DNA from 3 places in the Kitasatospora sp. MAP12-44 genome. Region 2 is predicted to be linked to each of the others. Evidence: riboswitches for the same ligand, from Rfam matches in the RefSeq annotation. Region 2 holds a riboswitch; each other region holds the start of a gene.
What was found. Region 2 has a riboswitch for cobalamin ahead of P3T34_RS09245 (HoxN/HupN/NixA family nickel/cobalt transporter). Riboswitches for the same ligand answer to the same signal wherever they lie in the genome.

Region 1 (10,354 bases), 4.3 Mb from region 2:
ACCCCGCCGAGGCCGCCGAGGCGATCGCGCTGGCCCAGTCGGCGGCCCGCCGTCCACCGGTCAACGACGCGCTACTGCACAGGCGTTGAGCTCGCGCTGCGGACGAAGCGCTCGGCCAGCTGCGGCGCGCCCGCCCAGTGGACGTGCAGGTAGGAGGCGTGCACGGTGGCGGAGGTGAAGCCCTCGGTGTGCGGGGCGCCGGTGGGGGTGCGCCAGGCCCAGGCGGGGGTGGGGCCGGCGGCGGGGGTGCAGGCGGTGCGGTGGAACTCGTGGCCGCGCACCCGGGTGCCGGTGACCGCCAGCGGGCTGTCGTGCAGCGCGACGGCCTCGCGGTAGCCGAGGGTGAGCCGCTCGGTCATGGTGGCCGTGGAGTCCAGTACGCCGCACATCGCCAGGCCGTCCAACTCCCGCCCGAGGTAGAGCAGTCCGGCGCACTCGGCGGCGATCGGCGCACCGGAGGCCGCCAACTGGGCGACCGCCGCGCGCAGTCGGGCATTGGAACTGAGCTCCGAGGCGTACACCTCGGGAAAGCCCCCGCCGATCACCAGTCCTGACGTACCGTCAGGTAGCGCGGTGTCGTGCAGGGGATCGAAGGGCAGCACCTCGGCCCCGGCCGCTGCCAGCAGTTCGGCGTTCTCCGCGTACGAGAACGAGAACGCCGCCCCGCCCGCCAGTGCGATCCGCGGTCGCTCGCCACTGATCGCCGCCACCTCGGCGGCCGGGTCCCAGGGCTCGTCACGGATCGGCGGCGCAGACCGGGCCAGCGCCAGCACAGCCTCCAAGTCGACCGACGCGGCGATGAGTTCACCCATGTCGCGGACCGCCTGGACGGCCTGCGCGGAGCGCTCCACCACCGGGACCAGGCCCAGGTGCCGGGACGGGGTGGCGACCGCCGCGTGCCGCCGCACCGAGCCCAGCACCGGCACGCCCGAGCCCTCCTCGAGCGCCTCGCGCAGCAGTTGCTCGTGCCGGTCGGAGGCGACCCGGTTGAGGATCACCCCGGCGAGCCGCACCTCGGGATCCCAGGAGGCGAAGCCGTGCACCAGCGCGGCCACCGAGCGGGACTGCGAGGAGCCGTCCACCACCAGCACCACCGGTGCCCGCAGCAGCTTGGAGACATGCGCGGTGGAGGCCAACTCGCCACGCCCGGAAGCCCCGTCGAACATCCCCATGACGCCCTCGACCACCGCCACGTCGGCCCCCGCCGCGCCGTGCAGGAAGAGCGGCGCGATCCGCTCCGGCCCGCACAGGAAGGCGTCCAGGTTGCGCCCGGGCCGCCCGGTGGCGAGCGCGTGGTAGCCGGGGTCGATGTAGTCCGGGCCGACCTTGTGCGGCGAGACCTCCAGGCCGCGGGCGGCCAGCGCCGCCATCAGCCCGGTGGCCACGGTGGTCTTGCCCGCACCCGAGGAGGGCGCGGCGATGACGAGACGGGGGATGTCCATCGTGCTAGACGCCTACCACTCGATCCCGCGCTGGCCCTTGCGGCCCGCGTCCATCGGGTGCTTGACCTTGGTCATCTCGGTGACCAGGTCGGCGAGTTCGATCAGCGGCTCGGCCGCGTACCGGCCGGTGATCACCACGTGCTGCGAGCCGGGGCGGTCCTTCAGCACCGCGACCACCTCGTCCACGTCCACCCAGCCCCAGTGCATGGGGTAGGTGAACTCGTCCAGCACATACAGCCGGTAGGTCTCGGCGGCGAGGTCGCGCTTGACCTGCTCCCAGCCCTCCTTGGCGGCCTCCTCGCTGGACTCCATCCCGCGCTGCACCCAGGACCAGCCCTCGCCCATCTTGTGCCAGGCGACCGTGCCGCCCTCGCCGGAGGCGCCCAGCACCTTCAGCGCGTTCTCCTCGCCCACCTTCCACTTGGCGGACTTGACGAACTGGAACACCCCGATCGGCCAGCCCTGGTTCCAGGCCCGCAGCGCGAGGCCGAAGGCGGCGGTGGACTTGCCCTTGCCGGGGCCGGTGTGCACGGCGGTGATCGGCTGGGTACGGCGCTGACGGGTCGTCAGACCGTCCTCGGGAACGCTGGTCGGCTGTCCCTGCGGCATGCTGTCACGCTGCCTTTCGCTGCTGGGGCTGGGCGGAGGACTTGGTGGGGGACTTGGCGGAGGACTTGGTGGAGGAGGGGCGATGGGCGTGCACCAGGGCGGCCACGCCCTCGGCCCGCAGTTCGTCCAAGGTGACGGCGGCGGCGCCGAGTTGGCCGGCCAGCGTGCGGGCCAGGCCGAGTCGGACATGGCCCGACTCGCAGTCCAGCACCACCGCGGCGGTGCCCTGCGCGGCCAGCAGGGCGGCCGCCCGGCCGGCGTCGGCCAGCGCGGCGCGGCCACCGGTGGCCCGGCCGTCGGTGACCACCACCAGCAGCGGCCGGCGGTGCGGGTCACGCAGCCGCTCCAGCCGCAGCACCTCGTGCGCCCGCAGCAGGCCGGCCGCCAGCGGGGTGCGGCCGCCGGTGGGCAGCTGCTCGAGCCGGGCCGCGCCGACCTCGACGGAGGAGGTCGGCGGCAGTGCCAGCTCGGCCCCCGCGCCGCGGAAGGTGATCATGCCGATCTTGTCGCGGCGCTGGTAGGCGTCCATCAGCAGCGACAGCACCGCGCCCTTGACGGCGGTCATCCGCTGGCGGGCCGCCATCGAACCGGAGGCGTCCACCACGAAGAGCACCAGGTTGGACTCCCGGCCCTGGCGCACCTGCTCGCGGAAGTCGTCGTGCCGCAGCACCAGCGCCCGCCCGTCGCGCCCGCGCGCCACCTGGTGCGGCGCGGCGGCCTGCAGGGTGGCGGCCAGGTGCAGCCGGGTCAGCTGACCGGCCGGACGGCGCGAGCGGACGGTCTGCCCGCCGTCGGTCTCGGCGGGGGAGCGGCGGCCGTGGGCGCCCTTGCCGGTGCCGGGCACCTTGAACAGCTTGGTCCGGTAGGGGTCGCCGGCCGCCACGGGGGCGGACTCGCGGGGCGAGCCGGGCTTGGGGATCTGCGGGGGAGCGTCCTGCGAAGGTGCCTCCCCGGCCGGCGCGTCGCCGGGGTCGGAGGAGGAGGGCTCGGGAGCACCGCCGCCATCGTCCGGACCGCCCCCGTCCGGCCCGTCGTCCTCAGGCCCATCCCCCTCCTCCGGCTGGTCCGCGTGCTCCTCCAACGTCCGGTCCAGCTGCTCCTCGTCCAGCCCGGGCGCGTCGAACGGGTTGCGCCGGCGCCGGTGCGGCAGCGCCAGCTGCGCGGCCTTGCGCACATCCTCCTCGCTCACCGCCGTCCGCCCGTCCCAGGCGGCCAGCGCGACGGCCGTGCGGGCCATCACGATGTCCGCGCGCAGCCCGTCCACCTCGAACGCCGCGCAGACCGCGGTGATCTGACGCAGCGCCGCGTCGCCCAGCTCGACGGCGGGCAGCAGCGCGCGGGCCGCGGTGATCCGCTCGGCGAGCGCGAGCTCCTCGGCGTCGTAGCGCCGCGCGAACGAGGCCGGGTCGGCGTCGTAGGCGAGCCGGCGGCGGACCACCTCGGCCCGCTCCGCCGGGTCACGGGTGGCCGCGATCTCCACCGTCAGCCCGAACCGGTCGAGCAGCTGCGGCCGCAGCTCGCCCTCCTCCGGGTTCATCGTCCCGACCAGCAGGAACCGCGCGGCGTGCCGCACCGACACGCCCTCGCGCTCGACGTACGAGCGGCCCATCGCCGCCGCGTCCAGCAGCAGGTCCACCACGTGGTCCTGCAGCAGGTTCACCTCGTCGATGTAGAGCACGCCGCGGTGCGCCCGGGCGAGCAGCCCCGGCTCGTACGCCTTGACGCCCTCGGCCAGCGCCCGCTCCAGGTCGAGCGAGCCGACGATCCGGTCCTCGGTCACGCCGACCGGCAGCTCGACCAGCTGCGCCGGTCGGTCCAGCGGGACGGCCTGCGGGTGCGCCCCGTCCGGGCACTGCGGGTCCGGCGCCCCCGGGTCGCAGGCGAAGCGGCAGCCGTCCACCACCGCGATCGACGGCAGCAGCCCGGCCAGCGCGCGCACCATGGTCGACTTCGCGGTGCCCTTCTCGCCGCGGACCAGCACCCCGCCGACCGCCGGCGACACGGCGTTGAGCAGCAGCCCGAGCCGCAGATCGGCCATCCCCACGATGGCGGTGAACGGGTATCGGACGTCGCTCACAAGCGGTCACCTTCCATAGCGCGGACGGCCGGTGCCCCCGGCGGCACGAACGGCAGGCCGTCGCCGGCGCCGCCCTCGATCAGCCGCCACAGGGCATCGGTGTCCGCGTGCTCCTCGATCAGATCTCCCAGCCGGTCCAGCCGGGCCTCGCGCGCGGCGGCGAACGAGGTGTCCGGGGCCGGCACGAACCGCCGCCGGGCCAGCGCCGCCACCTCGCGCAGCAGAGCCCGGCGGAAGCCGTCGTTCTCCAGCGCGCCGTGCCAGGTGGTGCCCCACACCGCGCCCTCCCGGCAGCCGTCCAAGAACGGTGCGCCGCCCTCCACCGTCACCACCCCGTGGTGGATCTCGTACCCCTCGACCCGCTCGCCGAAGGCCTCGCCGACCGGTCGGCCGAGCACCTTCTCGACGCCGAACACCACCCGGGTCGGCAGCAGGCCGAGCCCGCCGACCGCGCCGGCCTTCGACTCGACCTCGTCCACGATCTCGTGCGCCAGCATCTGGTAGCCGCCGCAGACCCCGAGCACCGGCTGCCCGGCCGCCGCGCGCTCGCGCAGCGCCCGCTCCAGGCCGCGCTCGCGCAGCCAGGCCAGGTCGGCGACGGTGGCCCGGGTGCCGGGCAGCACGACGAGGTCGGCGTCGGCCAGCTCCTCGGGCCGGGTCGCCCAGCGCACCAGCACCCCGGGCTCCTGGGCCAGCGCGTCCAGGTCGGTGAAGTTGGACAGCCGCGGGAACCGCAGCACGGCGACCCGCAGCACGTCGGCGCCGTACGGGCCGGCGACGTCGTCGCGGTCCACCACGGTGGAGAGGTCGAGCGAGTCCTCGGCGTCCAGCCACAGGCCCTTCAGCATCGGCAGGGTGCCGAGGACCGGACGGCCGGTCAGCTCCTGCAGCATGTCCAGGCCGGGCTTCAGCAGCCGGGCGTCGCCGCGGAACTTGTTGACCAGCCAGCCCGCCACCAACCGCTGGTCCTCGGCGCTCAGCAGCGCCAGGGTCCCGAACATCGCGGCGAAGACCCCGCCGCGGTCGATGTCGCCGACCACCACGACCGGCAGGTCGGCGGCCCTGGCCAGGCCCATGTTGGCGATGTCGCGGTCGCGCAGGTTGATCTCGGCGGGGGAGCCGGCACCTTCGCAGACCACCACGTCGAAGCGCTGGCGCAGGTCCGCCAGGCACTCCAGCGAACGCTCCAGCAAATAGGGTTTGCGCTCCCGGTAGTCGAGCGCGCCGACTTCCGCGACGGGCCGCCCTAGCAGCACCACCTGACTGCGGCCGTCCGCGCCCGGCTTGAGCAGCACCGGGTTCATCGCCGCCTCGGGCTCCACCCGGGCGGCGGCGGCCTGCATCACCTGCGCCCGGCCGATCTCCGCGCCGTCGGCGGTGACCATCGAGTTGAGCGACATGTTCTGCGCCTTGAACGGGGCGACCCTCACCCCCTGCCGGACCAGCCAACGGCAGATCCCGGCGGTCACCACGCTCTTGCCCGCGTCCGAGGTGGTCCCCGCGACCAGCAGTGCGTTGCTCATATCCGTCCCCTCCGCAGTGCCGACACGGCGAACCGTCCGGCCACCGTCACCCCCAGCGCCAGCAGCCCGACCCGGCGCGACAGCACGCAGGCCCGCTCGATGTCGTCCACGGCCACCGCCCGCAGCTCGCCGCCGAGCACCGGCCGCTCCTCCACCCGGGAGCCGTACCGCAGGGTGCCGCCCAGCCGGACGCCCAGCGCGCCCGCGAACGCCGACTCGGCCTGCCCGGCGTTCGGGCTCGGGTGTGCCGAGCCGTCCCGCCGCCAGACCTGCCAGGCGGTCCGCGGCGAGGGCGCGGCGGCCACCGTGAGCAGCGCGGTCAGCCGGGCGCCCGGCCAGCCGGCCACGTCGTCCAGCCGCGCCGCGGCCCAGCCGAACCGCCGGTAGCGCTCCGAGCGGTGACCCACCATCGCGTCCAGCGTGTTGACGGCGCGAAAGGCCAGCAGCCCGGGGGTGCCCGCCAGGGCGCCCCAGACCAGCGCGTTGACCACCGCGTCCGCGGTGTTCTCGGCCACCGACTCGACCACCGCGCGGGCGATCTGCGCCTCGTCCAGGCTGCTTGGATCACGCCCGCAGAGGTGCGGCAGCCGCTCCCGAGCGGCCGTCAGCTCGCCTGCCCGCAGCGCGCCGCCGATGGTGCGCGCCTCCCGGGTGAGCGAGGTGCCGCCGAGCACCGTCCAGGTGGCCGCGGCGGCCGTCAGCGCCCGGGCCCGGCCCGCGAGCCGATCCGCCGCCACCGCGCCGGCCGCGACGGCGCCCACGCAGAGCGCGGTGTGCAGGGCGCCCGCGCCGCGGTGGTCACGCCAGAGCGTCCGTTCGGCCCGGCCGGCCGCCTGGCCGAAACCCGCTACCGGGTGGCCCCGCCGGGGATCGCCGAGCGCGACGTCGGCGGCATATCCGGCCACCGCGCCGACGGCGTACGGGAGCGTGCGGCGGGCAGCCGACATGGCGTGCGTGTCCTCACTCAGGGTCCGCGCCCTGGATCGACGTAAACGGGGCGAGAGTCTCCTGGCTTCCGGGTGCTGACACACGCTCGGGTCTTCCAACGGCCCTGTGGCGGACCGCCGTGACATGGGCCCCTCCTGCCCGATGGCGGGCAAGGAGGGAGTTCGAGCGTGCTCCCCGGTGACAGTGGCGGGACCGCGCCGGATTCGCACCGGCTTCCTCTGTTTGCCTCCGATTGGCCCCAGGATCCCATCACGTGCCGCAACCGGCAGTCAACCAGGCCCCCGGAGTGGTTGATCACACCGGACGGAACCGTCATTACCTCCGAGTAGCCCCCGCCCTCCCGGTCAGGGCGTTGGCGAATCGTCCAATACCCGCTCCGGGCCCGCCTTGCGGCTTCGTGCGTTCAGCGGGTGCGACCGCGCGCGCCCCGCCCCTAGCGTCGAGCCATGCGACGCAGCAGAACGCCGGCCCCCACCCCGGTCCCCTTCTCCCCCCAGGCAGCCCGAGCCCACCGCGCCGGGCTCGGCCTCACCCCCGACCAGGTCGCGGCGGGGATGGCCGCGCACGGCGTCCGCCTGCTGCCGACCCATGTGCTGGGCTGGGAGGGCGGCGTGATCCGGCCGACCGAGGAGGAGTTCATCGCGCTGGCCCGCGCGCTCTGGTGCCCGGCGGTCCAGCTGATGGGGGTGCGCCCGGACAGCCTGCGCGACTTCCGGGTGGCCCGCGAGCTCAGCCAGGAGCAGACGGCCCGCCAGCTCGGCCTCGGGCTGACGTCGTACCAGGCGGCCGAGCTCAGCGGCCGCTGGAAGGGGGACGAGGCGCAGACCCTGGCGCTGGCCCAGGTGCTGGGGCTGACGCTGCGCGACGTGATCCGGGTGACGGGGGTCGCCGAGGAACTGGACCAGCGGCTGCGCCAGTGCGTGGACGGCCGCTGGCAGGCCCAGCTGAAGGCGGTGGGACGCCTGGTCCCGGCCCCGCGCGACACGCTCGCCGGGGTGCTGGCCGCGCTGCAGGGCGAGTACCAGGTCAACTCCTACTGGGGCTCCAGCACCCCGGACGACCAGCAGCCGCCGGCCGAACCGCTGGAGCAGCGCTTCTGGACCCTGCTCGCCGCCGCCGGCACCGACATCCCCGTCTAGGACCCAGACGGGCACCGGACGGCGGCGCTGCGGTGGCCGCGAGCCGGTGGCCGCGATGAACTGGGGAGGTCCGGTCCAAAGTCGCCATCACCCCCGGGAGAGCCATGCGTTGGGGAATCGTCGTCGCCGCCGGTACCGCCGTCGCCGCAGCGGCGGGGGCCGTCGTCGTGATCGTCGGGCGCCGGGTCTCCGGCTCCGCCGTGCACCCGGGCGCGGGCGGCGGCGTGCCCTCCGCCCTCGCGGCCGACCCGAGGCTGCGCGTGCAGGCCTTCGGCCCGAGCGAGGTCACCCTCACCCGCACCAGCGCCAGTGAGCGCCGCGGCCGCTACGCACTGGAGTGGCCCGGCGGGCACGCGGTGGTCGGCGACGTGCTGCGGACCGGCCCGCAGAGCGTCACCCGCCGCCTGGAGCTCAGCGCGGGCACCCCGCCGGACGTCGGCACGCAGGTCGACCTGACGCCCCGGGTGCTGCGCGGCGACCCCGCCTCGGCGTGCGGTCTCGACTACATGGACGTGCTGGTCGACGGCGAGCTCGGCGGCCTGCCCGGCTGGTACGTGCCCGCGCTGCGCGGCACCTGGGTGATCGCGGTGCACGCCCCCGATGCCGACCGCCGGCAGGCGCTGCCGGTGCTGCCGGTGCTGCGGCGGATGGGCCTGCCCGCGCTGGTGGTCAGCTGCCGCGGCGACCAGGGCGCGCCGGTCTCGCCGGACGGTCTTGCGCACTTCGGTGAGACCGAGTGGCACGACGTCGAGGCGGCCATCCGGTTCGCCAAGGAGGCCGGCGCCGGGCGGATCGTGCTCTACGGCTGGTCGCTGGGGGCCGCGACGGTGCTGCAGACCGCCGCCCACTCGCAGTACCGCGACGAACTGGTCGGCCTGGTGCTGGACTCCCCGGTGCTCGACCTGGCCGCCGCGGTGCGCGGGCGGGCGGCCCGGGCGGGCGTTCCGGCGGGGGCGGCCACGCTGGGCGCCTGGGCGGCCGAGGGGCGTACGGGGGTCGATCTGGCCGGCTACGCCCGGCTGGCGGACGGCGCCGAGCTGCCCGGGCCGACGCTGCTGCTGCACAGCCCGCAGGACTCCGTCGCGCCGTGGGGCGCCGCGGCCCGGCTGGCCCACCGCCGCTCGGATCTGGTGAGCCTGCACGCCGTCCCCGGGGCCGAGCACGCGGCGCTGTGGAACGCCGATCCGGCCGGCTACGAGGAGGCCCTGCGGCGCTTCCTGACGCCTATCCTCTGAATGTCCTCTGAATGTCCTATGAACCGTTCTGTGATCGCTTCGAACCTGCACGCGGTCAGTCACCTCTTGACCACGGACGGTGCCTTCATGTTAATGTCGTGCACAGGTCACGCGGATCCGGTCGCCCGGTTTGAGCACTCTTGCCCCATCTCCGCCCACCGGTTGTCGACGGCTGTCAAAGACGCGCCGAACTCGATGTGACAGAAGCCCCGTGCACGGGGAAGACTGCACGGCGTGACGTCTCGGAACCCGCGCGACCGTGATGCCCCGCTCCCGCCGACCATGGGTACCGGCGCGACGGTGACCCGTCTACCCGGTACGGCCTCCCGCGCGGATACCGCGCTGCCGGCCGGTCCCGGCGTACCCCGACGCCGAACCCCCAGGCCCGCCCCCGGTCGAGGCCGGGTCCCGGTGCCCGAGGGCTTCCCCGTACCCGCCGTCCTCGCGCCGCTGGCACGCCGCATGCTCACCGACGCGGTGCGCATCGCGCACTGGGCCGGCGAGCTCGCCGAGGTCGACAAGCGCGGCGAACTGCTGCCCGACGACGCCCGGGCCGCCGGGCGGGCGCTGGCCATGACGGTCGGCGCCGCGGCCAAGGCCTGGGGGCAGGCCCTGCTGGTCGGCCTGGTCGAGCCCCGGGACGGCGGCGCGGCCCCCGGCTGGCGGCTGCACGCCTGGGAGCGCGACGACGAGGCCGTGCTGCGCGGCTGGTCCGCGCTCTTCGACGCCTGGACGCTGCTCGCCCCCGTGCCGCCCGCCGCGCTGCGCGGCGTGTTCGCCGTGCTGGCCGGCCAGGCCGTCGACCAGGCACCGCAACTGCTCTCCTTCCTGCACCTGGTCGACGGACCGGTCGCCGAGAGCGAGCTGATGGAGCTGCTGCGCCGCGGTCTGGACGAGCGCCGGCACGGCGCCGGTACGGGCTTCGCGACCCTGTCGCCTGTCCCGCACGCGGCCTCCGCCGTCTCGGCCGTCCGCGGCACCTGCCGCGAGCCGCAGATCGACACCCCGCCGGCGCCCTCGGACATCGCCGCCGTACTGGACTGGATGCTCGACGGCCTGGCCGCCGTCGGCGCGGTGGTCCGTTCGGCGGAGGCCGCCGAGCTCTCGCCGCTGGGCCACTGGGCGGTACGCGCCAAGCTGGAGGAGATCTGCACGGTCGCGCAGACCGCCGCGGGCCACATCGAGCAGAGCGCGCTGGAGCTGCTGGACGCCTGCGCCAACTACTCGCCGGGCCCGGCCCGCGCCGAGTACCGCGCCTGGGTCGCCGCCCGCCCGGTGGACCGCGCCGTGGCCGAGCTCCTGGAGGCCGCCCGGGGCGACGACGCGCTGCTGCGCGGGCTCGCCTTCGAGGCCCTGCGGGTGGCCGGCGGAACGGCCGAGC
Region 2 (10,354 bases):
CACCACCCAGCCCTTCACCCTCTACGCCACCCTCTGACCGCTCCCGCCTCACCCGGCAGGCCGCCACGGAAACCTCCCGTGGCGGCCTGCCGTCGTCATCCGTGTGTTTAAGAAGACTTCGGGGCCCAGCTGCTCTCGACCTTGGCCAGGCGCCAGTAGGTCAGGGCGCCCGCCCAGACCACCACGAACAGGCCGACGATGACGAAGCCGACGTTGTTGAGGTCGATGCCGGAGATCCAGTTGGTGACCGGGTCGCTCCAGCCGAGCTGGTCGTGCAGGACGCCGACGAGCTCGATGGTGCCGATCAGGAAGGCGACGGCGATCGAGAGCCCGGTGATGGTCAGGTTGTAGTAGACCTTGCGGACCGGGTTGGAGAAGGCCCAGTGGTAGGCGAAGTTCATGAACGTGCCGTCGAGGGTGTCGAACAGGCTCATGCCGGAGGCGAAGAGCAGCGGCAGGCAGAGGATCGCGTACCAGGGCAGGCCGGCGGCGGCGCCGGAGCCGGCCATCACCATCAGGGTGACCTCGGTGGCGGTGTCGAAGCCGATGCCGAAGAGCAGGCCGATGGGGTACATCTGGCCGGGTCGGGTGATGGACTTGGTGAGCTTGCCCAGGATGCGGTTCATGAAGCCGCGGTTGTCCAGGTGCTTCTCCAGCTCGTGCTCGTCGAACTCGCCCCCGCGCATCGCCTTGAACACCCGGTAGATGCCGAAGAGCGACACCAGGTTGAGGGCGGCGATCAGATAGAGGAAGCTCCCCGAGACGCTGGTGCTGAGGGCGCCGAGAGCCTTGTGCGCGCTGGAGTTGTCGTCGGCCAGCGTGCTGGCGAAGTGCGCGCCGGCCGAGATGCCGCCGGCCAGCACGACCACGATGGTGGAGTGGCCGAGCGCGAACCAGAAACCCACCGAGATGGGCCGCTTACCGTCGGCCATCAGCTTGCGGGTGGTGTTGTCGATGGCGGCGATGTGGTCGGCGTCGAAGGCGTGCCGCATGCCCAGGGTGTAGGCGGTGACGCCCATGCCCAGGCCGAAGACCTGGGTGCCGATGGCGTAGTGGTGCGGATCGACCATCACGATCAGGATGCCGAAGGCCGCCACGTGCATGGCCAGGATGACGGCGAGCAGGCCGCCGGTGCGTATCCAGTCCTTGCGTTCCCAGCGGATCAGCGGGGTCGCGGGGAGCGCGGGGCCTGCGGGGGCAGCCGCGGGGGCGTTTTTGGGCAGGGGCATCTCAGGAAGCCTCTCCAGCACCTCGATGGGGAGTGCCGCCCGACCGGTGGGTCGAGCGGATTTTCACGCGGTGCCGTGGCCGGTCTCCTGGCTGACAGGTCCAACGCCCCCGCTCCCGGCCTTCCCGGACGGTTGTCCAGTGGCCGCCCGCCCCTGACACAGCAGGCGGGAAATGGTGCGGTGACTTCCTGATCACAGTGGCGAGGGCCGCTCCGGTCTGGGACCCCTGAGGATCCGTCACCGGTCTTCCCGAACACCACGGCGGGGAACACGGTAGGCGTACGGCTGACCAACCACAACCCGCCGCACATCCGCGAGTGGCACATCTCACCTGCTCCTTCGATCCACCGTTGGATCTCGGTCAGGCCAACGTTGGCTAAAAACCGGACCGTCATCCTGTGTTGAAGCGGCGCAGCCTCGCGACGGCGGCCTCGCCCGACCGCGACCCCTCCACCGGTCGAGTTGCGCCCCAACTCCCTTGACCCGCACAGCAGTTGTCGCAGCACCCCAACCTCCGGCGTGATTAAAGAAACGGCCAAGGCTCTCAACAAAGTGTTGACGACCCTTGTCGGGCAGCTCTACCTTTCGTTGCACGCGGAAGTTCTATTCCGCATAGTGAAATTCTGACGCCCGGCGCGGTCCACCCCCGCGCGGACGTCCCCGGGCCCGCAGACCGTCCGCCCCTCGACCCGACCTCACCCGTCTCCGTCGGGGTCGGCTGACCCGACCTGCCCGGAACCAGGGTCGGCCGCACGGCCCCACCCCCGAAAGGACGGCAACCGTGAACCTCGCTCCACGGGAGATCGACAAGCTCTATGTCTACGTGGTGGCCGACCTGGCCCGCCGCCGCCGCGAACGCGGCGTGAAGCTGAACTACAGCGAGGCCGTCGCGCTGATCAGCGAAGGCATCCTGGAGTCCGCGCGGGACGGCCGCACGCTGGCGGAGTGCATGGAGATCGGCAAGAAGATCGTCTCCGCCGAGGACGTCATGCCCGGCGTGCGCGAGATGCTCCCGCTGCTGCAGATCGAGGCCGCCTTCGTGGACGGCACCAAGCTCGTCTCCTGCCACGATCCCGTCGGTGCCTGAGCCATGACGCCCGCCGCCGCCCCCGATCCGGCCGCCCCCGCCCCCGGGCAGCCCGCCGCCACGCTCGGACCGGCCGCCGCCACGCTCGTCCTGGTCACCGGTCACGAGAGCGGCGGCCCGGCCGCCCTGCGGCCACTGGTCGGCGGCGACCCGGCGGTCCTGGTCGTGCCGGTCGGCCGGGCGCTGGGCCAGGCCGTCACCGACGCCCTCGCGCAGAGCGAGCGCCCGGTCTGCGTCGTGCCGATGACGCTGGGCCGGGACCCGTCGCTGGTCGCCGACACCGCCCGCGCGCTGCACTGGCTGACCGGCGCCGAACCGGCCCGGCGGGCCCGGATCGCGCTGGCCGAACCGTTCGGCACCGCGAGCCACCTGATCGGCTGGCTGCGTGCCGCCGCCGGCCGCACGGCGGGAGCCCGCCGGGAGGACTGCGCGATCCTGGTCACCGCGCCGCCGTCCGGCCCCTTCCAGGACGCCGAGCTGTTCCGGATCGCCCGGCTGGTCAGCCGGCACGGCACGCACCGCCGGGTGGAGGTGGCCTTCGACGGCGGTGACCCGGGCCTGGCGGAGGGCGTCGAGCGCTGCCGCCGGCTGGGGGCCCGGCGCGTCGTGCTGCTGCCGGCTGGCTTCGGGCCGGCGGCCCGCCGGCCCGTCCAGGGCGCCGAGGACGGCGGCCCGCTGCTCGGCCCGCCCGCCGTCGCCGCCGTCCTGCGGGCCCGGACGGCGAGCGCGCTGCACCGGCTGGGGCACGGGCAGGACGGCATCGCCGCCGCGCTCGACGCCGAGCACGGCCACGGCTACGCGCACTCGCACGGCCCGGGCGAGGACCACCGGCACCAGCACCAGACCCCCCACACCCACCAGCGCTGACCGCCCCCGCGGTCTTGAAGCACCCGCCGTAGCAGCAGGAAGCACGCAGAAAGAGGCGCCATGTCAGGCAGAACCGCATACCTGTACGGAGACGATCCGATCGAGATCAACGCCGGCCGGGCCAAGGTGCGCCTGGCGGTGAGCAACACCGGCGACCGCGCCGTGCAGGTCGGCTCGCACTACCACTTCTTCGAGGTCAACCGCGCGCTGGACTTCGACCGCAACCGCGCCTACGGGATGCACCTGGACCTGCCCGCCGGCACCGCCGTGCGCTTCGAGCCCGGCGACACCCGCGAGGTGGAGCTGGCCGCCTATGCCGGCCACCGCCGCCTGGTCGGCTTCAGCGCGCTGGTGGACGGCGGCCTCGGCTCGGCCGACACCCGCGTCAAGGCCCTGCGCCGCGCCGTCGAGCGCGGTTTCAAGGGCGCCCGGCTCGCGGACGAGGAGGTCTGAGAGCGATGGCGATCATCCCGCGCAGGCAGTACACCGACCTCTTCGGCCCCACCGTCGGCGACCGCTTCCACCTCGCCGACACCAACCTGCTGGTCGAGGTGGAGAAGGACTTCAACCAGGGCCACTACGGCGACGAGGCCGTCTACGGCGGTGGCAAGGGCATCCGCGACGGCATGGCCCAGGACCCGGCCGCCACCTCGCTGCAGGGCGCGCTCGACCTGGTGATCACCAACGTGGTGGTGCTCGACCCGATCCTCGGCGTGGTCAAGGGCGACATCGGCGTCAAGGACGGCTTCATCACCGGCGTCGGCAAGGCCGGCAACCCCCGGCTGCAGAGCGGGGTGGATCCCAAGCTGGTGATCGGCCCGGGTACCGAGGTGATCTCCGGCGAGCACCTGATCGCGACGGCCGGCGGCATCGACACCCACATCCACTTCATCGCCCCGCAGCAGGTCCAGGAGGGCCTGACCAACGGCATCACCACGCTGATCGGCGGCGGCACCGGCCCCTCCGACGGCACCAACGGCACCACCTGCACGCCGGGGCCGTGGAACATCCATCGGATGTACCAGGCGGTGGAGGAACTGCCGGTCAACGTCGGCCTGTTGGGCAAGGGCAACGCCTCCCTGCCGCAGGCGCTGCGCGAGCAGGTGGAGGCCGGCGTCTGCGGGCTCAAGGTGCACGAGGACTGGGGCACCACCCCGGCCGCGATCGACACCGCGCTCAACGTCGCCGACGAGTACGACGTGCAGGTGGCGATCCACACCGACACCCTCAACGAGTCCGGCTTCTACGAGGACACCCTCTCCGCGATCGACGGCCGCACCATCCACACCTTCCACACCGAGGGGGCCGGCGGCGGCCACGCACCGGACATCATGCGGATCGCCGGCGAGCCCAACGTCCTTCCCTCGTCGACCAATCCGACCCTCCCCTACACCGTCAACTCGATCGACGAGCTGCTCGACATGGTGATGGTCTGCCACCACCTGAGCCACGACATCCCCGAGGACGTGGCCTTCGCCGACTCCCGGGTGCGCGCCGAGACGGTGGCCGCCGAGACGGTGCTGCACGACGAGGGCGTGATCAGCATCTTCTCCTCGGACTCGCAGGCGATGGGCCGGATCGGCGAGTCCTTCGCGCGGGCCTTCCAGACCGCGCACCACTGCAAGGACCAGCGCGGCAAGCTGGCCGGCGACAGCGAGCGCCACGACAACTTCCGGGTGCTGCGCTACCTGGCCAAGCTCACCATCAACCCGGCCATCGCCTCGGGCACCGCCGACCACATCGGTTCACTGGAGCCCGGCAAGCTGGCGGACATCGTACTGTGGCCGATCAACTCCTTCGGTGCGAAGCCCAAGTTGGTGATCAAGGGCGGCGTGATCAACTGGGCGCTGATGGGCGACCCGAACGCCTCGCTGCCCACCACCCAGCCGATCTACTACCGCCCGATGTACGGCGCGATGGGCCGCGCCAAGCAGGCCACCCGGGTCTCCTTCATGTCCCAGGCCGCGGTCGACCTCGGGGTACCGGCCCAACTCGGCCTGCAGAGCCGGGTGCTACCGGTGCGCAACTGCCGCACGGTGGGCAAGCAGCACATGGTGCGCAACGACGCCACGCCGCTGATCGAGGTCGACCCGGAGACCTACAAGGTCACCCTGGACGGCGTGCCGGCCACCATCGAGCCGGCGAAGAGCCTTCCCCTCAACCAGCTCTTCTACCTGGCATGACGGCGAACACCCTGGACGCCCTGCTGGTCAGCCTCCAGCTCACCGACTCGGCGTTCCCCAGCGGCCTCTACACCCTCTCGCACAGCCTCGAAGGCTATGCACAGGCCAAGGCGGTCACCGCGGAGACCATGCCCGAGCTGCTGGCCGACCTGCTGCGGCACTCGGTCGGCCCGGCGGACGCCACCGCGCTCGCGCTCGCCCACCGGGCGGCCGGGGCCGGCGACTGGCCGGGCGTGGTCGAGGTCGACGAGCGGCTGCACGCCGGCAAGCTCAACCGCGAGCTGCGGCTGGCCTCCACCAGGACCGGCAAGCAGCTGCTCGACACCGCCCGACTCGCCCTGGGCGGTGAGGAGTTGGAGCGCTACGCCGAGCTGGTGGCGGCCAAGCGGTCGCCCGGCTGCCAGGCCGTGGCGGCCGGGGTCGCCTACGCGGCCGGCGCCGTGCCGACCGAACAGGCGGTGGCGAGCGACCTGTTCGCCTTCACTGTCAGCTTCACCAGCGCCGCGCTACGGCTGCGGCTGACCGACCACCGCCGCGCCCAGATCACCCTGCGCGCACTGGCGCCGGTGATCCAGGAGGTCACCGCGGCGGCGCTGGAACGGGAGTTGGCGGACCTGGGCGGCTGCGTCCCGGTCGCCGACGCCATGTCCGGACGCCACGAGCGGGCGGAGGCACGGATGTTCGCTTCCTGACCCAGCCGTCCGACATCCCCGTCCGACATCTAGGAAGAGAGCAGAAGAACATGACTGACCACGTGCTGCGAGTGGGCATCGCCGGACCGGTGGGCTCCGGAAAGACCGCGCTGGTGGAGGCGTTGGTGCCGGTGCTGATCGCCCGCGGGCGCCGGCCCGCGGTCATCACCAACGACATCTACACCCAGGAGGACGCCCAGCACGTGCGGCGCAACCTCGCCGGACTGCTGGACCCCGAGCGGGTGGTGGGCGTGGAGACCGGCGCCTGCCCGCACACCGCGGTGCGCGACGACCCGACGATGAACCTGGCCGCCGGCGCCGAACTCCTGGAGCGCTTCCCGGACATCGACACCCTGCTCTACGAGTCGGGCGGCGACAACCTCACGCTGACCTTCAGCCCGGTGCTGGTCGACATGTTCTTCTTCGTGCTGGACACCGCCGAGGGCGAGAAGATGCCACGCAAGCGCGGCCCGGGCATCACCGACTCGGACGTCCTGGTGATCAACAAGATCGACATCGCCCGCTACGTCCGCTGCGACCTGGACGTGATGACCTCCGACGCCCACCAGGTGCGCGAGGGGCGGCCGGTGGTGCTCACCAACAGCCTGACCGGGGACGGCCTCGAGCAGGTCGCGGACCTCCTGGAGTCCTACCGCGGGGTCCCCGCGTGAGCAGCGCCCTGCTGGACGCGACCTCGCACCGGCTCACCCCCGCGCACTACGAGCCCGAGCGCGTCCCCGCCGCCGTCCGCCGGCTGGCGGGCCGCCCGGACGCGCTCGGGGTGGGCCGCCCCGGCAAGGTGGGCCTGCTGGAGCTGGGCTTCGAGCGGATCGGCCCGCGCACCGAACTGGTCACCCGCTACCAGAAGTCGCCGCTGCAGCTGATGCGCCCGCTCTACTTCGACCCCGAGCGGCCGGACCTGGCGATCACCTATCTGATGTCCACCGGCGGCGGCATCGTGCAGGCCGACCGGCTGCGGATGGACCTGCACTGCGGCGCGGGCAGCACCGTCCATCTGAGCACCCAGGCCGCCACCAAGATCCACCGGATGGACGCCGACTACGCGACCCAGCAGGTCTTCTTGACCGCCGACGAGGACGCCTACGTCGAGTACCTGCCCGAACCGACCATCCCCTACCGGGACTCGCGCTTCTACCAGCGCACCGTGATCACCGTCGCGCCCTCGGCCACCGTGCTGGCCGGCGAGACGGTGCTGGCCGGGCGCCTCGCGCACGGCGAGCGCAACGCCTACCAGGTCTTCGCCGCCGACCTGGAGTGGCGCCGCCCCGACGGGCGGCTCTTCGCGCTGGACACCGTCCGCCTGGAGCCGCACACCACCGGCGTCACCGGCCCGGCGGTGCTGGCCGCCCACGACCTGGTGTCCACCTTCTACGCCGTCACCCCGCTGGCGCCCGCCGCCGAGGTCGCCGACGCGCTGCACGGCGCACTGGCGGGCAGCGGGCTGCTGTACGGCGTGAGCGTGCTGCCGGCCGACAGCGGCGCGTGGCTGCGCGTCCTGGGCGGCGACTCCCCCGCCGTCGCCGCGGCCGTCCGCCAGGCCTGGGACGCGGTGCGCCGACTGCTGATCGGCTCCCCCGCCCCGGACCTGCGAAAAACCTGACGATCCGTCACCGTGCCATCCCGGCACGGTGCCCCCCGACCCGGGAGACCCTCGGATGCCTACCACGCTCGATACGGGCAACACCGCCTGGCTCATGGCCAGCACCGCGATGGTGCTGCTGATGACACCGGGCCTCGCCTTCTTCTACGGCGGCATGGTCAAGACCAAGCACGTCCTGGTGATGCTCAAGATGAGCTTCGTCTGCCTGGCCGTCGTCACCCTGCTGTGGCTGGCGATCGGCTACAGCCTGGCCTTCGGCAAGGACGTCGGCGGCCTGGGGCTGATCGGCACCCCCAAGCACTGGTTCATGCACGACATCGGGATGACCAGCCTGTGGGGCTCCACCGGCATCCCCACCGTGATCTTCTCCTGCTTCCAGATGGCCTTCGCCATCATCACGGTGGCCCTGATCAGCGGCTCGATCGCCGGTCGCGCCACCATGCGCGGCTGGATCTGGTTCGCGATCGCCTGGACGCTGCTGGTGTACGTGCCGCTGGCGCACTGGGTGTTCGCCCCGGACGGCTGGGTCACCGCCCACCTGGGCGCGCTCGACTTCGCCGGTGGCCTGCCGGTCGAGATCAACTCCGGTGCGGCGGGCCTGGCCGTGGCGATCGTGGTGCGCAAGCGCAAGGACTTCGAGCGCGAGACCATCCGCCCGCACAACCTGCCGCTCGTGGTGATCGGCCTGGCGCTGCTCTGGTTCGGCTGGTTCGGCTTCAACGCGGGCTCGGCGCTGCAGACCGGCGGCACCGCCCCGATGGCCTTCCTCAACACCCAACTCGCCGCCGCCGGCGCCATGGTGGGCTGGCCGCTGATCGAGAAGTGGAAGCTCGGACACGTCGAGATGCTGGGCGTGGCCGGCGCGGCGGTGGCCGGCATGGTGGCGATCACCCCGTCCTGCGGTGAGATCTCCCCGCTCGGCGCGCTGGCCGTCGGCTTCATCGCCGGTGTGGTCTGCGCCTTCGCAATCAACTTCAAGTACAAGATGGGCTACGACGACACCCTCGACGTGGTCGGCGTGCACGGCTTCGGCGGCATCGTCGGCACGGTGGCCATCGGCCTGTTCGCCACCGTCCAGATGAGTGGCAAGAAGGGTCTGTTCTACGGCGGCGGCGTCGACCTGCTGTGGCGCCAGGCGGTCGCCGTACTGGCCTGCGCGTCCTTCTCCTTCGCGGCGACCTGGCTGATCGCCAAGGTGATCGAGAAGACCGTCGGCTTCCGGGCCGACGAGGAGTACGAGCACGTCCCCGGCCACGAGGAGGAGCTCGCCTACGACGACGAGACCATCTCGGAGATCCGCTCGCGGCTGATGCAGGCCCGCGTGCCGGTCACGGTCGGCGCAGCGGGTGCGCAGGAGGTCGACCCGGCCGTCGCGGACCACCAGTTGCTCGCCGACCTGCGCGAGGTGCTGTCACGGCGGGAGCAGGAGAAGTGACCGCACTCGACACGGGCAATAGCGCCTGGCTGATGATGGCCGCGGCCATGGTGCTGCTGATGGCACCGGGGCTGGCGTTCTTCTACGGCGGCATGGTGAAGACCAGCCAGGTCATCGCGATGCTCAAGATGTGCTTCGTCTGCCTGGTCCTGGTGACGATCATCTGGTTCTCGGTCGGCTACAGCCTGGCGTTCGGCAAGGACGCCGGCGGGCTGGGCGTGATCGGCGGGCTCGACCACCTGTTCATGTCCGGCGTCGGGATGGACAGCACCACCGACGGCATCCCGACCGTGATCTTCTCGGTCTTCCACATGTCGTTCGCCATCGTGACCGTCGCGCTGATCAGCGGGTCGGTCGCCGGGCGGGCGACCATGCGGGGCTGGATCGCCTTCGTCTGCGCCTGGACCCTGCTGGTCTACATCCCGATGGCGCACTGGGTCTTCGCGCCCGGCGGCTGGGTGGCGCGGCAAGTCGGCGCGGTCGACTTCTCGGGCGGTACGGTCGTCGAGCTCAGCTCGGGCGCGGCCGGTCTGGCCCTGGCCCTGGTCGCCGGCCGGCGCCAGGACTTCGAGCGCACCAAGATCCGTCCGCACAACCTGCCGCTGGTGGTGATCGGCCTCTCGCTGCTCTGGTTCGGCTGGTTCGGCTTCAACACCGGCTCCTCGCTGGGCACGCCCGGCGCGGCGGCGATGGGCGTGATGAACACCCAGCTGGCGGCGGGCGCCGCGATGGCGGGCTGGGCGGTCACCGTCTACCTGCGCACCCGCAAGGTCGGACTGCTCGACATGTGCATGGGCGCGGTCACCGGCATGGTCGCGATGACCCCGCTGGCCGGCGGCGTCTCGATGGCCTGGGCCGCGATCATCGGCTTCCTGGCCGGTCTGACCTGTGCCTTCGCGATCAGCTGGAAGTACCGCTTCGGGGTGGACGACACCCTGGACGTGGTCGGTATCCACGGCTGGGGCGGCCTGTTCGGCATGGTGATGGTGGGCCTGGCGGCCACCGGCACGATGACCGGCAAGAAGGGCCTGTTCTACGGCGGCGGTTGGGACCTGCTGGGCAAGCAGCTGGTCGCGGTGCTGGTGCTCGGGCTCTTCTCGTTCGGGATGACCGCGCTGATCGGCAAGGTCGTGGACCGCACTGTCGGGCTGCGCCAGCCGAGCGGCGCCGAGGAGCACGAGCAGGTCTACCAGAACGACTGGGACGAGCAGTTCAAGGAGATCGCCGACGCCCTGCGCGG
Region 3 (10,354 bases), 3.4 Mb from region 2:
TCTTGACTCGAGGCGCCGCCAGTGGAAGAGTTCAGTGCATCGAAACGAGAGCACTGCTCTCGAATGCGTTCACTGCTCACCAAGGAGCATGCGATGTCCTCGACCCCGACGTCCCACGGCGCAGCGTCACAGCCCGACGCACCGCGCTACATCTACTCCGGCGGCCGCGCGCTGCGTTTCAGCAACCAGGTGATGGTGGCCCTCACCCGGGTCGGTCTCAGCTTCTGGGGCTCGCGGGTGCTGGCCGTCCGGGGCCGCAAGAGCGGGGAGTGGCGCACCACGCCGGTCAACGTCCTCAGCCATGACGGGAACCGCTACCTTGTCGCCCCGCGCGGTCACACCCAGTGGGTCCGCAACCTGCGCGTCACCGGCACCGGCGAGCTGCGCCTGGGCCGACGCAGCGAGACCTTCCACGCCACCGAGCTCACCGACGCGGAGAAGCCGGACGTGCTGCGCGCCTACCTCAAGCGGTGGAAGTTCGAGGTCGGCGCCTTCTTCCAGGGCGTGGACGCCAACGCGTCCGACGCGGAACTCCTGCGGATCGCGCCCGGCTACCCCGTCTTCCGGATCACCACAGCCTAGGCACCACCCCGCACACCCGGACCCCGACCACCCGGACCCCGCACTCCCGGACCCCGCCCACCCGGACCGGCCGCCCCCGCCACCGCACCCTCCCCGCCGCCCGCGACCTGCGCCTTGGCACACTGGTTCGATGGACATCCTCATCCGCACCGCACTCGACGAAGACCTCGACGCCGCGGGCGAGGTGACCGTGGAGGCCTTCGTCGGCGACGGCCACACCCCGCCGGGCGCGGAGTACGTCACCCTCCTGCGCGACGCCCGCCGCCGGGCCGCCGAGGCCGAGCTGCTCGTCGCGGTCGACCCGGCCGACACCTCGCGCGGTCCCGCCGGACGAGTCCTCGGCTGTGTGACCTTCGCCGTGGGCGGCACCGAGTGGGCCGACATCGCCACCCCGCAGGAGGGCGAGATCCGGATGCTGGCCGCCGCTGCGGACGCCCGGGGCCGCGGCGTCGGCGAGTCCCTGGTGCGCGCCTGCGTCGCCCGCAGCCGCGAGCTCGGCCTCACCGGGATGGCCTTCTCGACACGCCCGGCGATGTCCGCCGCCCACCGGATCTACGAGCGGGTCGGCTTCCTCCGCACCCCCGAGCGCGACTGGCGCCCCCGGCCGGACATTGAGCTGTGGGTGTACAGCCTGACCTTCTGACACGGCCCGACAGAGGCCCGGGAGAGGCCCGCGAACGGCCCCGAGGCACCGGAAATCCAGGCATCCGCAGCCCCTCCACAGCCCCGCTACAGCCCCTCCAACACCCGGCGGCGTCCCGATCTGGTATTGGCCCCGATACAGCACGCAACACTACATGTGGTGCTGCACTCGATGGGTGGCACTACATGTATGCTCACTCTCGCTGTCGAAGCAGGGGAACCCGGTGTGAATCCGGGGCTGCCCCGCAGCGGTGAGCGGTCGGTGCACCATCCGCCGCAAGTCCGATTACCTGCCGACGGTGTGCCACACGGCTTCCCCGCAGAAGCCTTGCCGCACGAGCTTTGTGTGTCCGGGCCTCGCGGGTGGGCCGGGGATGCCGCCGTTGCGCGCCACCGTTCGAGTGGGCGCGCCGCGCTCCCCTGCCCTGCCCCGCGCCGGCCCGGTGTCAGCCCTCCCGTCTGCCTGTCGGACAACCCGCTTTCCAGTGGGAGGGGCCCGTTCGTCGTCGCCAGGAGAGAGCGCCTTGACCACCGCTGCCTCAGTCACCCTGCCCGCCCAGGGATCCAGCTCCGACCCCGCCACCAAGTCGGACCCCGGAGCAGCACTCCTGCGGCTGCTGACGGACCGCAGCAGCGACCTCCCCCAGGTGGACCCCGGCCACGTCGCCGCCGCCGCACTGCGCGGCCGCAACGCCGGCTCCGACTTCGCGGAGCTGCGCGGGCTGGCCGTGGAGGCCGCCGCGTCGATGATCGCCGAGGACCCGCAGTACTCGAAGCTGGCCGCCCGCCTGCTCGCCCAGGAGATCTCCGACGAGGCGATCGGCCAGGGCGCGGTCTGCTTCGCCGCCTCGATCGCGGTCGGCCACGCCGAGGGCCTGATCGGCACCTCGACCGCCGACTTCGTCGCCAAGCACGCCGACGCGCTGGACGCCCTGATCGACCAGCAGGGCGACGACCGCTTCGAGTACTTCGGCCTGCGCACCGTGCAGTCCCGCTACCTGCTGCGCCACCCGATCACCCGCAAGGTGATCGAGACCCCGCAGCACTTCATGCTCCGGGTCGCCTGTGGTCTGGCGGTCGGCGACAACGAGCAGTCGGTGCGCGAGATCGCCGAGCTGTACGCGCTGATGAGCGCGCTCTCCTACCTGCCGTCCTCCCCGACGCTCTTCAACTCGGGCACCAAGCACCCGCAGATGTCCAGCTGCTACCTGCTGGACTCGCCGCTGGACAACCTGGACTCGATCTACTCGCGCTACGCGCAGATCGCCCGGCTCTCCAAGCACGCCGGCGGCATCGGCCTCTCCTACTCCCGGATCCGCTCGCGCGGTTCGCTGATCCGCGGCACCAACGGCAAGTCCAACGGCATCGTGCCGTTCCTGCGGACGCTGGACTCCTCGGTCGCCGCCGTCAACCAGGGCGGCCGCCGCAAGGGCGCGGCCTGCGTCTACCTGGAGACCTGGCACGCGGACATCGAGGAGTTCCTCGAGCTGCGTGACAACACCGGTGAGGAGGCGCGGCGTACCCACAACCTCAACCTCGCGCACTGGATCCCGGACGAGTTCATGCGCCGGGTGAACGCCGGCACCGACTGGTCGCTGTTCTCCCCGGCCGACGTCCCCGAGCTGGTCGACCTGTGGGGCGAGGAGTTCGACGCCGCCTACCTGAAGGCCGAGGCAGCCGGCAAGGCCGTCCGCAGCATCCCCGCGCAGACCCTCTACGCCCGGATGATGCGCACCCTGGCGCAGACCGGCAACGGCTGGATGACCTTCAAGGACGCCTCCAACCGCGCCGCCAACCAGACCGCGCTGCCGGGCCGCACGGTCCACTCGTCCAACCTCTGCACGGAGATCCTGGAGGTCACGGACGACTCCGAGACCGCCGTCTGCAACCTCGGGTCGGTCAACCTGGGCGCGCACGTCTCCGCCACCGCCACCGCCGAGAACCTGATCGACGCGATGGACTGGGAGCGCCTGGACGCCACCGTGCGCACCGCGGTGACCTTCCTGGACCGCGTGGTGGACATCAACTTCTACCCGACCACCGAGGCCGGCACCTCCAACTCGCGCTGGCGCCCGGTGGGCCTGGGCGTGATGGGCCTCCAGGACGTCTTCTTCCAGCTCCGGCTGGACTTCGACTCCGCCGAGGCCAAGCAGCTCTCCACGCTGATCGCCGAGCGCATCATGCTGGTCGCCTACGAGCGTTCCAGCGAGCTCGCCGAGCAGCTGGGCCGGCACGAGGCGTACGGCGAGACCCGCGCCGCCCGCGGCCAGCTGCACATCGACCACTTCGCCACCGCCCCGCAGTGGGCGGACCGTTGGGACGCGCTGCGCGCCACGATCGCCCGCACCGGCCTGCGCAACTCGCTGCTGCTCGCCATCGCGCCGACCGCGACCATCGCCTCGATCGCCGGCGTCTACGAGTGCATCGAGCCGCAGGTCTCCAACCTCTTCAAGCGGGAGACCCTCTCCGGCGAGTTCCTCCAGGTCAACCCGTACCTGGTCCGCGAGTTGAAGGAGCTGGGCGTCTGGGACGCGCAGACCCGGGACGCGCTGCGCGAGGCCAACGGCTCGGTCCAGGAGCTGGGTTGGCTGCCCGCCGAGGTGCGCTCGCTCTACCGCACCGCGTGGGAGCTGCCGCAGCGCGCGCTGATCGACCTGGCCGCCGCCCGGCAGCCGTACATCGACCAGAGCCAGTCGCTGAACCTCTTCATGGCCGCGCCGACCATCGGCAAGCTCAGCTCGATGTACGCGTACGCCTGGAAGGTCGGTCTGAAGACCACCTACTACCTGCGCTCGCGCCCGGCCACCCGGATCGCCCAGGCCGCGTCGAGCAGCGCCCGCGCCGCCGCCCCCGCGCCGGTGTCCGTGGCCACCCCGACCGCCCTCACCCCGGAGGAGGAGGCAGCGCTCGCCTGCTCCCTGGAGAACCCCGAGTCCTGCGAGGCCTGCCAGTGAGCAACACCCCCGAGACCCCCGGCCGCGAGAAGATGCTGCTCGACCCGGGCTTCGAGCTGACGCTGCGTCCGATGCGCTACCCGTCCTTCTACGACCGCTACCGCGACGCGATCAAGAACACCTGGACCGTCGAGGAGGTGGACCTGCACTCCGACGTCGCCGACCTCGCCAAGCTCAGCGACGGCGAGCGGCACATGATCGGCCGGCTGGTCGCCTTCTTCGCGACCGGTGACTCGATCGTCTCGAACAACGTGGTGCTGAGCCTCTACAAGCACATCAACTCGCCCGAGGCGCGGCTCTACCTGTCCCGGCAGCTGTTCGAGGAGGCCGTGCACGTCCAGTTCTATCTGACGCTGCTCGACACCTACCTGCCCGACCCGGAGGACCGCAACGCGGCCTTCGCCGCGGTGGAGAACATCCCCTCCATCCACCAGAAGGCGCAGTTCTGCTTCAAGTACATGAACGCGGTCGACCACATCGACTCGCTGCAGTCCAAGGACGACCGCCGCGCGTTCCTGCTGAACCTGATCTGCTTCGCGGCCTGCGTCGAGGGGCTGTTCTTCTACGGCGCCTTCGCGTACGTGTACTGGTTCCGCAGCCGCGGTCTGCTGCACGGCCTGGCGACCGGCACCAACTGGGTCTTCCGCGACGAGTCCATGCACATGGACTTCGCGATGTCGGTGGTCGACACCGTCCGTGAGGAGGAGCCCGACCTCTTCGACGACGCGATGGCCAAGCAGGTCACCGAGATGCTGGAGGAGGCCGTCGAGGCCGAGCTCCAGTTCGCCCAGGACCTCTGCGGCGAGGGCCTGCCCGGGATGAACACCGCGTCCATGCGCGAGTACCTGCAGGCCGTCGCCGACCAGCGGCTGGCCCGCCTCGGCATGCCGATCCGGTACGGCTCGACCAACCCGTTCGGCTTCATGGAGCTGCAGAACGTCCAGGAGCTGACCAACTTCTTCGAGCGCCGGGTCTCCGCCTACCAGGTGGCCGTCGAGGGCTCGGTCGCCTTCGACGACGACTTCTAGGCACGTCAGACGGGGTCGGTCCCGGCGGCAACCGCCGCCGGGACCGACCCCGTTCGGCTATGCCGCGTTGTAGGTCCCGCTCGCCCAGAGGAAGCCGCCGTTGGCCGAGGTTCCGCCCTGCTTGTAGATCACCAGGTTGCCGTCGTCCTGCATCACCAGGTAGGCACCGGGGTTGTAGTAGGTCTTGCTGTCCCAGAGCGCACCGCCGGTGCTGCTGCTGCCGCCCGCCTTGTAGACCACGAGGTTGCCGTCGGTCTGCATGATCGCGTAGTCGCCGCGGTTGTTGTTCGTCTGGGTGGACCAGATCGGCACGCCGTCCGACTTGCGGTAGATCACCAGATTGCCGTCGGCCTGCATGATCAGCTTGGTCAGGGCGCCCTGGGTCCACTGGCCGTCGGCCAGGGTGCCGCCCGGGTTGATGGTGTTCGGCACCGCCTCGGTCCTGGTGCTCCACAGCGAGCCGCCCAGGCCGTCGCCGCCGCCCGCCTTGTAGACCACGAAGTTGCCATCGTCCTGCACGGCGGCGTAGGTGCCGGGAGTGCTCCAGGTGGAGCTGGACCAGATCGCGTTACCGGTACTCGAGTTGCCGCCCGGCTTGTAGACCACCAGGTTGCCGTCGGTCTGCATGACCAGGTACGCGCCGGGGTTGCCGACCGTGTTCGAGTCCCACACCGCGGCGATCTGGCCGGTGGGGCCCACGATCGCGTAGAGCACCAGGTTGCCGTCGGTGCCCATGGTCAGCGTCATGCTCGTGCTGCTCACGCTCATCCCGCCGTCGAGCCGCGAACCGGTCGCGATCGGCGAGCTGAAGGCCTTGGAAGTGACGTCCAGGTAGCTGTCGTTGACGGTGAGGGTGGCGCCGCCGTAGGTCTCGCTCTGGCTGTCGGCGTACTCGTGGACCCGCCCGCCGACCGGCCAGTAGGTCGGGCCGAGCAGCCCGGTGGCCGCGTCGCCGGTGGTCTGGGTGCCGTTCAGGTTGCGCGACCAGATGACGTCCGGCTCCGGGAACGAGCCGGTGTCGGCCGCCTCCAGGTCCGTGACCACACCGGTCGCGTCACCGTGCACGCCGGAGCGGTATCCGCCGGTCTGGAGCTCCCGGGTCCAGCCCACCAGGTACTTGATCACCTGGGGCTGGGTGGCGGGGGTGTAGGCCTGCACGTCCAGGTAGATCACGCTGCCCGTGCCGAGGCCCAGGGCGGACGCCTTCGCGATCGCGTCGTCGGCGTCGGTGGTGCCCTGCTGCTGCGCGGCGCCCACGTCGGTCGGCAGCAGCGCCGTGCCGCTGCTGCCCTGGTGGCCGCTGTAGATCGGCATGAGGGCCCAGCCCCCCGCCGCCACACTGGTGACCCAGGCCGGTGTCAGATTGGGCTGCGCGCAGGCCTGCGAGGGGCCCCCGATGTGGATGCCGACCGCCTTGTACGGCGAGCTCGCCGCCCAGGTGCTCATGGTGGTGAGGTCCGGCGCCGCGCAGGTCTCGAAGCCTCGCGCGGTCGCGTTGGTGCTCGGTGCGCTGCTGGGCGGGGTGGCCGCCGCCACCGCCGCGGGTGCTCCGACGGCCACGGTGCCGGCCAGGCCGGCGGCCGTGAGCAGAACACCGACGGCCCGCTGTCTCCAACGTCCGATTCCCTTACTGAGCATGTCAGTTCCCCCTTCAAACGCCGCGAGGGCCCGCAGTTGCTGCGAGCCCTCGCGGTTCTCTGATCCGCATAATTTTGCGATCATCAGAATGCCATCGAAGTGGATCTAGGGGAGGGCGGTTTTCCGCCGCGAAACGATGATTTCGCGTCAGCTGTTGGGCACGGTGGCGTACTTGGCGGTGCCCTCCGCCATCTGCCGCAGTGCGTCCTTGCGGTCCCGCTTGGAGAGCTTGTCGATGTAGAGGAAGCCGAACAGGTGGTCGGTCTCGTGCTGCAGGCAGCGGGCGAAGAAGCCGGTGCCCTCGACCCGGATCGGGTTGCCGTCCTTGTCCTGGCCGGTCACCGCGGCGAAGTCCGGGCGCGCCAACTCGGCGTAGGCGGTGGGGACGGAGAGGCAGCCCTCGGTGCTGTCGTCCAGCGTCCGGCGGTCGACCGCGAGCTCCTCGAGCACCGGGTTGATGACATGGCCGATGTGGCGCACGCCGTCGTCGTCCGGGCAGTCGTAGACGAAGACCTTGGCGTCCACGCCGATCTGGTTGGCCGCCAGGCCGACACCCTCGGCCGCGTACATCGAGACGAACATGTCGTCGATCAGGGACGCCAGCTCCGCGTCGAACGCGGTGACGGTCCGGCACTCGCGGTGCAGGACCGGGTTGCCGACCACGGTGATGGGGCGTGCGGTGCCCCGGGAGAGGTCGGGCTCCTCGCCGATCACCTTGGCGGGCGCCTCGCCACCGCCGTCGTGCTCGTGGTCATGCGCGTGATCGTGCTCGTGGTCGTGCTGATCGGCCATCGCTGCTGTCGCTTTCTAGGACTTCTCCGGGTGACAGCCCCTAGCGTACGGCCCCGACAGCGCCACCGGTCCTTACCGAGCGGAGCGTGATCAGCAGACCTCTTCGAGGTCGCGATAGGCCCGGGTGGAGGGCGAGGCCGCCGCCCAGCGGTCCAGCAGCAACCGGACAAGACCGGCGGGCGCCGCGATGCCGCACTCCCGCTCGGCCAGCCAGGCCATCCCGCCGCTGCCCTGGCTGAGGTGGCTGAGGTGACCGGGGTGGGCCTCGTCGCCGTCGTCGTGCGGGTCGTGGTGCACGGTACGGCCGTCGTCGGTGACCATCCGGCTCTCCGAGCAGGCCCGGCAGAGCAGCCGGACCGAGGACGTCCAGTCCTCCGCCGCATAGCCCGCCTCGGCGACCAGCCGCTCCAGCGCGTCCCGGTCGGCCTCGGTGGCGGCCTGCAGCAGCACCACGTACGTCGGCACCGGCGAGGGCGCCCACAGCTCGATCTCGTCGAAGACCGGGAACGCCGCCCCGTTGGCCACCCGCTCGCCGTGCGGCGCCCCGTCGTGCAGCACCACCTCGCCCCAGCGCCGGCCGGAGGAGGGCAGCGGGATAGAGAGCACCTCGACCCGGGACGGGTCGAGACGGCGGCCCCAGACCACCTCGGACTCGCCCTCCGGGGAGAGCCGGACGGGGGTGGTGCCCAGGTCGAGGCGGACCGGCTCGTCCGGCGCCGCGCCCGGGCCGCTGGGCAGCCGCAGGCCGTACGCCTGCCAGGCCCGGCGCGCCAGCGGCCAGTCCTGCAGGGCGGTGGCGGTGATGCCCAGGTTCCACCAGTCGGGGGCGCCGTGGTCGCGGTCCAGCAGCGCGACGGCGCGCAGCCCGGCCGCTCTGGCCTGCTCCCAGTCCCGTCGGAACTTGTGCAGCAGGGCCAGGTTGAACCAGGAGTCGGAGAGCCACGGCTCCAGGTCGGCGGCCATCACCAGGAGAGCGCCGGCGTCCTCGTAGCGCCCGTTTCCGATCAGCGTGAAGGCGCGGTCGGTCGTCTGCCGCCAGGTGGCGGACGGCCGGTGCCGTGCCCGGTGGAAGATCTTCACGTTGCCCTGCCGCCTGTCCGCTAGGTCCTGCTGAAATCCTGCTGGGAGTCGGGCCGCTCCTGGCGCGTGCTGCCAGGGCCGGCCGACCCGCGTCCCGCACGGTTCCCGCTCCCGGCCCCGGTGCCGGCAACCGGCCTGTCCGGCCGAGTCGGCCGGGGCCGGGGACACGGAGGCCCCGGATCGGGTGTTCCACGCTACGACCGCATCCAACCACGGCAGCGGCAGGGTCCGCTTCCCGCACGGTGGTTCACGTGCGCCCCCGCCCCGCGCCGCCGCCGGGCCGGCTCCGCCCGGGCGGTACCACCCGGGAGTACCGGGTCCGATCCGGTCCCAACCGGGCCAGCGCCGCCACCACCGCGGGGTCGTAGGCCTGGCTGCTCTGCGCCTTCAGCTCGGCCAGCACCCGGGCCCGGTCGCCCGGTGCGGAGCGGTCGAGCAGGTCGTCGTGGGCGTTGGCCACCCGGATGATCCGCGCGGCCAGCGGCAGCGTCCGGTCGGTACGGCCGTCCGGGCCGCGCAGCGGGTCGGCCAGCCTGGCGACCTGCTCGGCGACCTGCGCCGGGACGCCGCTGTGCCGGATCACCTCGCTGCCCAGCCGGGCGATCCGCTGCTGCTCGGCGTCCGGGAGGGTGGCGGTGGCGCCGTCCGGGATCGGCTCGACCAGCGAGAGCTGGCCGATGTCGTGCATCAGGGCGGCATGCTCCAGCAGGGCGAGCTCCCGGGAGCTCAGGCCCAGCTCGCGGCCGAGCGCGCACGCGGTGTCCGCGACCCTGCGCGCGTGGCCGGGCGCCGTGTAACCGGCCACCTCGGTGGCACGGGCCAGCGTGGCGATGGTCTGCCCGTACGTGGCCCGGATCGCGGCGGCCCGCCGGAACGAGGCCTGGGCCAGCAGCAGCGGCGCGCAGAACACCGGCAGCGCCCACAGGCCCACCTCTCCGGCCGTCAGGCTGACCAGCATCCCGGTGGCGGCGATCGCGGAGCCGATGCCGGGCAGCGCGCGCAGCTCGTCCTCCAGGACCGCGCCGAAACGGCGGCCGACGCCCGCGCCGCACGGCAGCGCCAGGCAGCTGCGGGCACGCTGCTGGAAGGCGGCGAGCACCGCGTCGCACAGCGCGGCGAGCGCCGCCACCGCCGTCAGGAAGACGCCGTAGGCGGGGCCGGCCAGCGGGAGGCGGTCCAGCGCGCCGCTGTTGTAGAGCGGTTGGAAGAGCAGCGCGGCGAAGGCCACCGAGAGCAGCCGGCGGGCGGCCGCGTCCCGGCCGGGCGCCGCGGGCAGCCGGTGCCGCAGCAGGCCCGGGCTGCGGCGGCGGCGCGGCGCCGTGGGCGGCATCGCACGGCGGGCACCCGCTCTGGGCCGCGGCACGCTGCCCTCACCGTCCGACCGGCCGCGCAGCTGGGGCACGACGAACCGCAGCAGCACCCCGCCGGCCAGCCCGGCGCCGCAGACGGCCACCACCTGGAGCGCCCCGTGCGCCGTCGGCAGCCCGCGCAGCGGCCCGAGCAGCGCGTACGCGAGCGCCACGGCCGCCCCGAGCGGAGCCCGCTCGCGGCCACCCGGATGGCCGATCCGCGCGGCCTCGCCCACCGCGATCAGCACCGTGAAGACCACCGCCACCCGCGGATCGGCGGGCCCGTCGA

Region 1: it holds a riboswitch for cobalamin, as region 2 does, so the genes downstream of both, P3T34_RS28575 (cobalamin biosynthesis protein) here and P3T34_RS09245 (HoxN/HupN/NixA family nickel/cobalt transporter) in region 2, are expected to answer to the same signal.
Region 3: it holds a riboswitch for cobalamin, as region 2 does, so the genes downstream of both, P3T34_RS24895 (ribonucleoside-diphosphate reductase subunit alpha) here and P3T34_RS09245 (HoxN/HupN/NixA family nickel/cobalt transporter) in region 2, are expected to answer to the same signal.

What each region holds. Positions count from the first base shown of each region.
Region 1 covers NZ_JARZAE010000004.1:6,223,163-6,233,516, forward strand. The annotation lists gene P3T34_RS28550 (hypothetical protein) at 1-89, shown strand, start outside; gene P3T34_RS28555 (cobyrinate a,c-diamide synthase) at 72-1,442, opposite strand; gene cobO (cob(I)yrinic acid a,c-diamide adenosyltransferase) at 1,455-2,051, opposite strand; gene P3T34_RS28565 (putative cobaltochelatase) at 2,056-4,089, opposite strand; gene P3T34_RS28570 (cobyric acid synthase) at 4,125-5,651, opposite strand; gene P3T34_RS28575 (cobalamin biosynthesis protein) at 5,648-6,598, opposite strand; cobalamin riboswitch at 6,629-6,864, opposite strand; gene P3T34_RS28580 (helix-turn-helix transcriptional regulator) at 7,046-7,738, shown strand; gene P3T34_RS28585 (hypothetical protein) at 7,843-8,973, shown strand; gene P3T34_RS28590 (hypothetical protein) at 9,208-10,354, shown strand, end outside.
Region 2 covers NZ_JARZAE010000004.1:1,953,829-1,964,182, forward strand. The annotation lists gene P3T34_RS09240 (putative Ig domain-containing protein) at 1-37, shown strand, start outside; gene P3T34_RS09245 (HoxN/HupN/NixA family nickel/cobalt transporter) at 108-1,229, opposite strand; cobalamin riboswitch at 1,289-1,505, opposite strand; gene P3T34_RS09250 (urease subunit gamma) at 2,011-2,316, shown strand; gene P3T34_RS09255 (cobalamin biosynthesis protein CbiX) at 2,320-3,183, shown strand; gene P3T34_RS09260 (urease subunit beta) at 3,244-3,636, shown strand; gene ureC (urease subunit alpha) at 3,642-5,366, shown strand; gene P3T34_RS09270 (urease accessory UreF family protein) at 5,363-6,058, shown strand; gene ureG (urease accessory protein UreG) at 6,109-6,729, shown strand; gene P3T34_RS09280 (urease accessory protein UreD) at 6,726-7,679, shown strand; gene P3T34_RS09285 (ammonium transporter) at 7,735-9,114, shown strand; gene P3T34_RS09290 (ammonium transporter) at 9,111-10,354, shown strand, end outside.
Region 3 covers NZ_JARZAE010000004.1:5,369,970-5,380,323, reverse strand. The annotation lists gene P3T34_RS24905 (nitroreductase family deazaflavin-dependent oxidoreductase) at 193-582, shown strand; gene P3T34_RS24900 (GNAT family N-acetyltransferase) at 713-1,225, shown strand; cobalamin riboswitch at 1,382-1,537, shown strand; gene P3T34_RS24895 (ribonucleoside-diphosphate reductase subunit alpha) at 1,773-4,178, shown strand; gene P3T34_RS24890 (ribonucleotide-diphosphate reductase subunit beta) at 4,211-5,206, shown strand; gene P3T34_RS24885 (glycoside hydrolase domain-containing protein) at 5,264-6,844, opposite strand; gene def (peptide deformylase) at 6,992-7,636, opposite strand; gene P3T34_RS24875 (hypothetical protein) at 7,727-8,716, opposite strand; gene P3T34_RS24870 (HD domain-containing phosphohydrolase) at 8,964-10,354, opposite strand, start outside.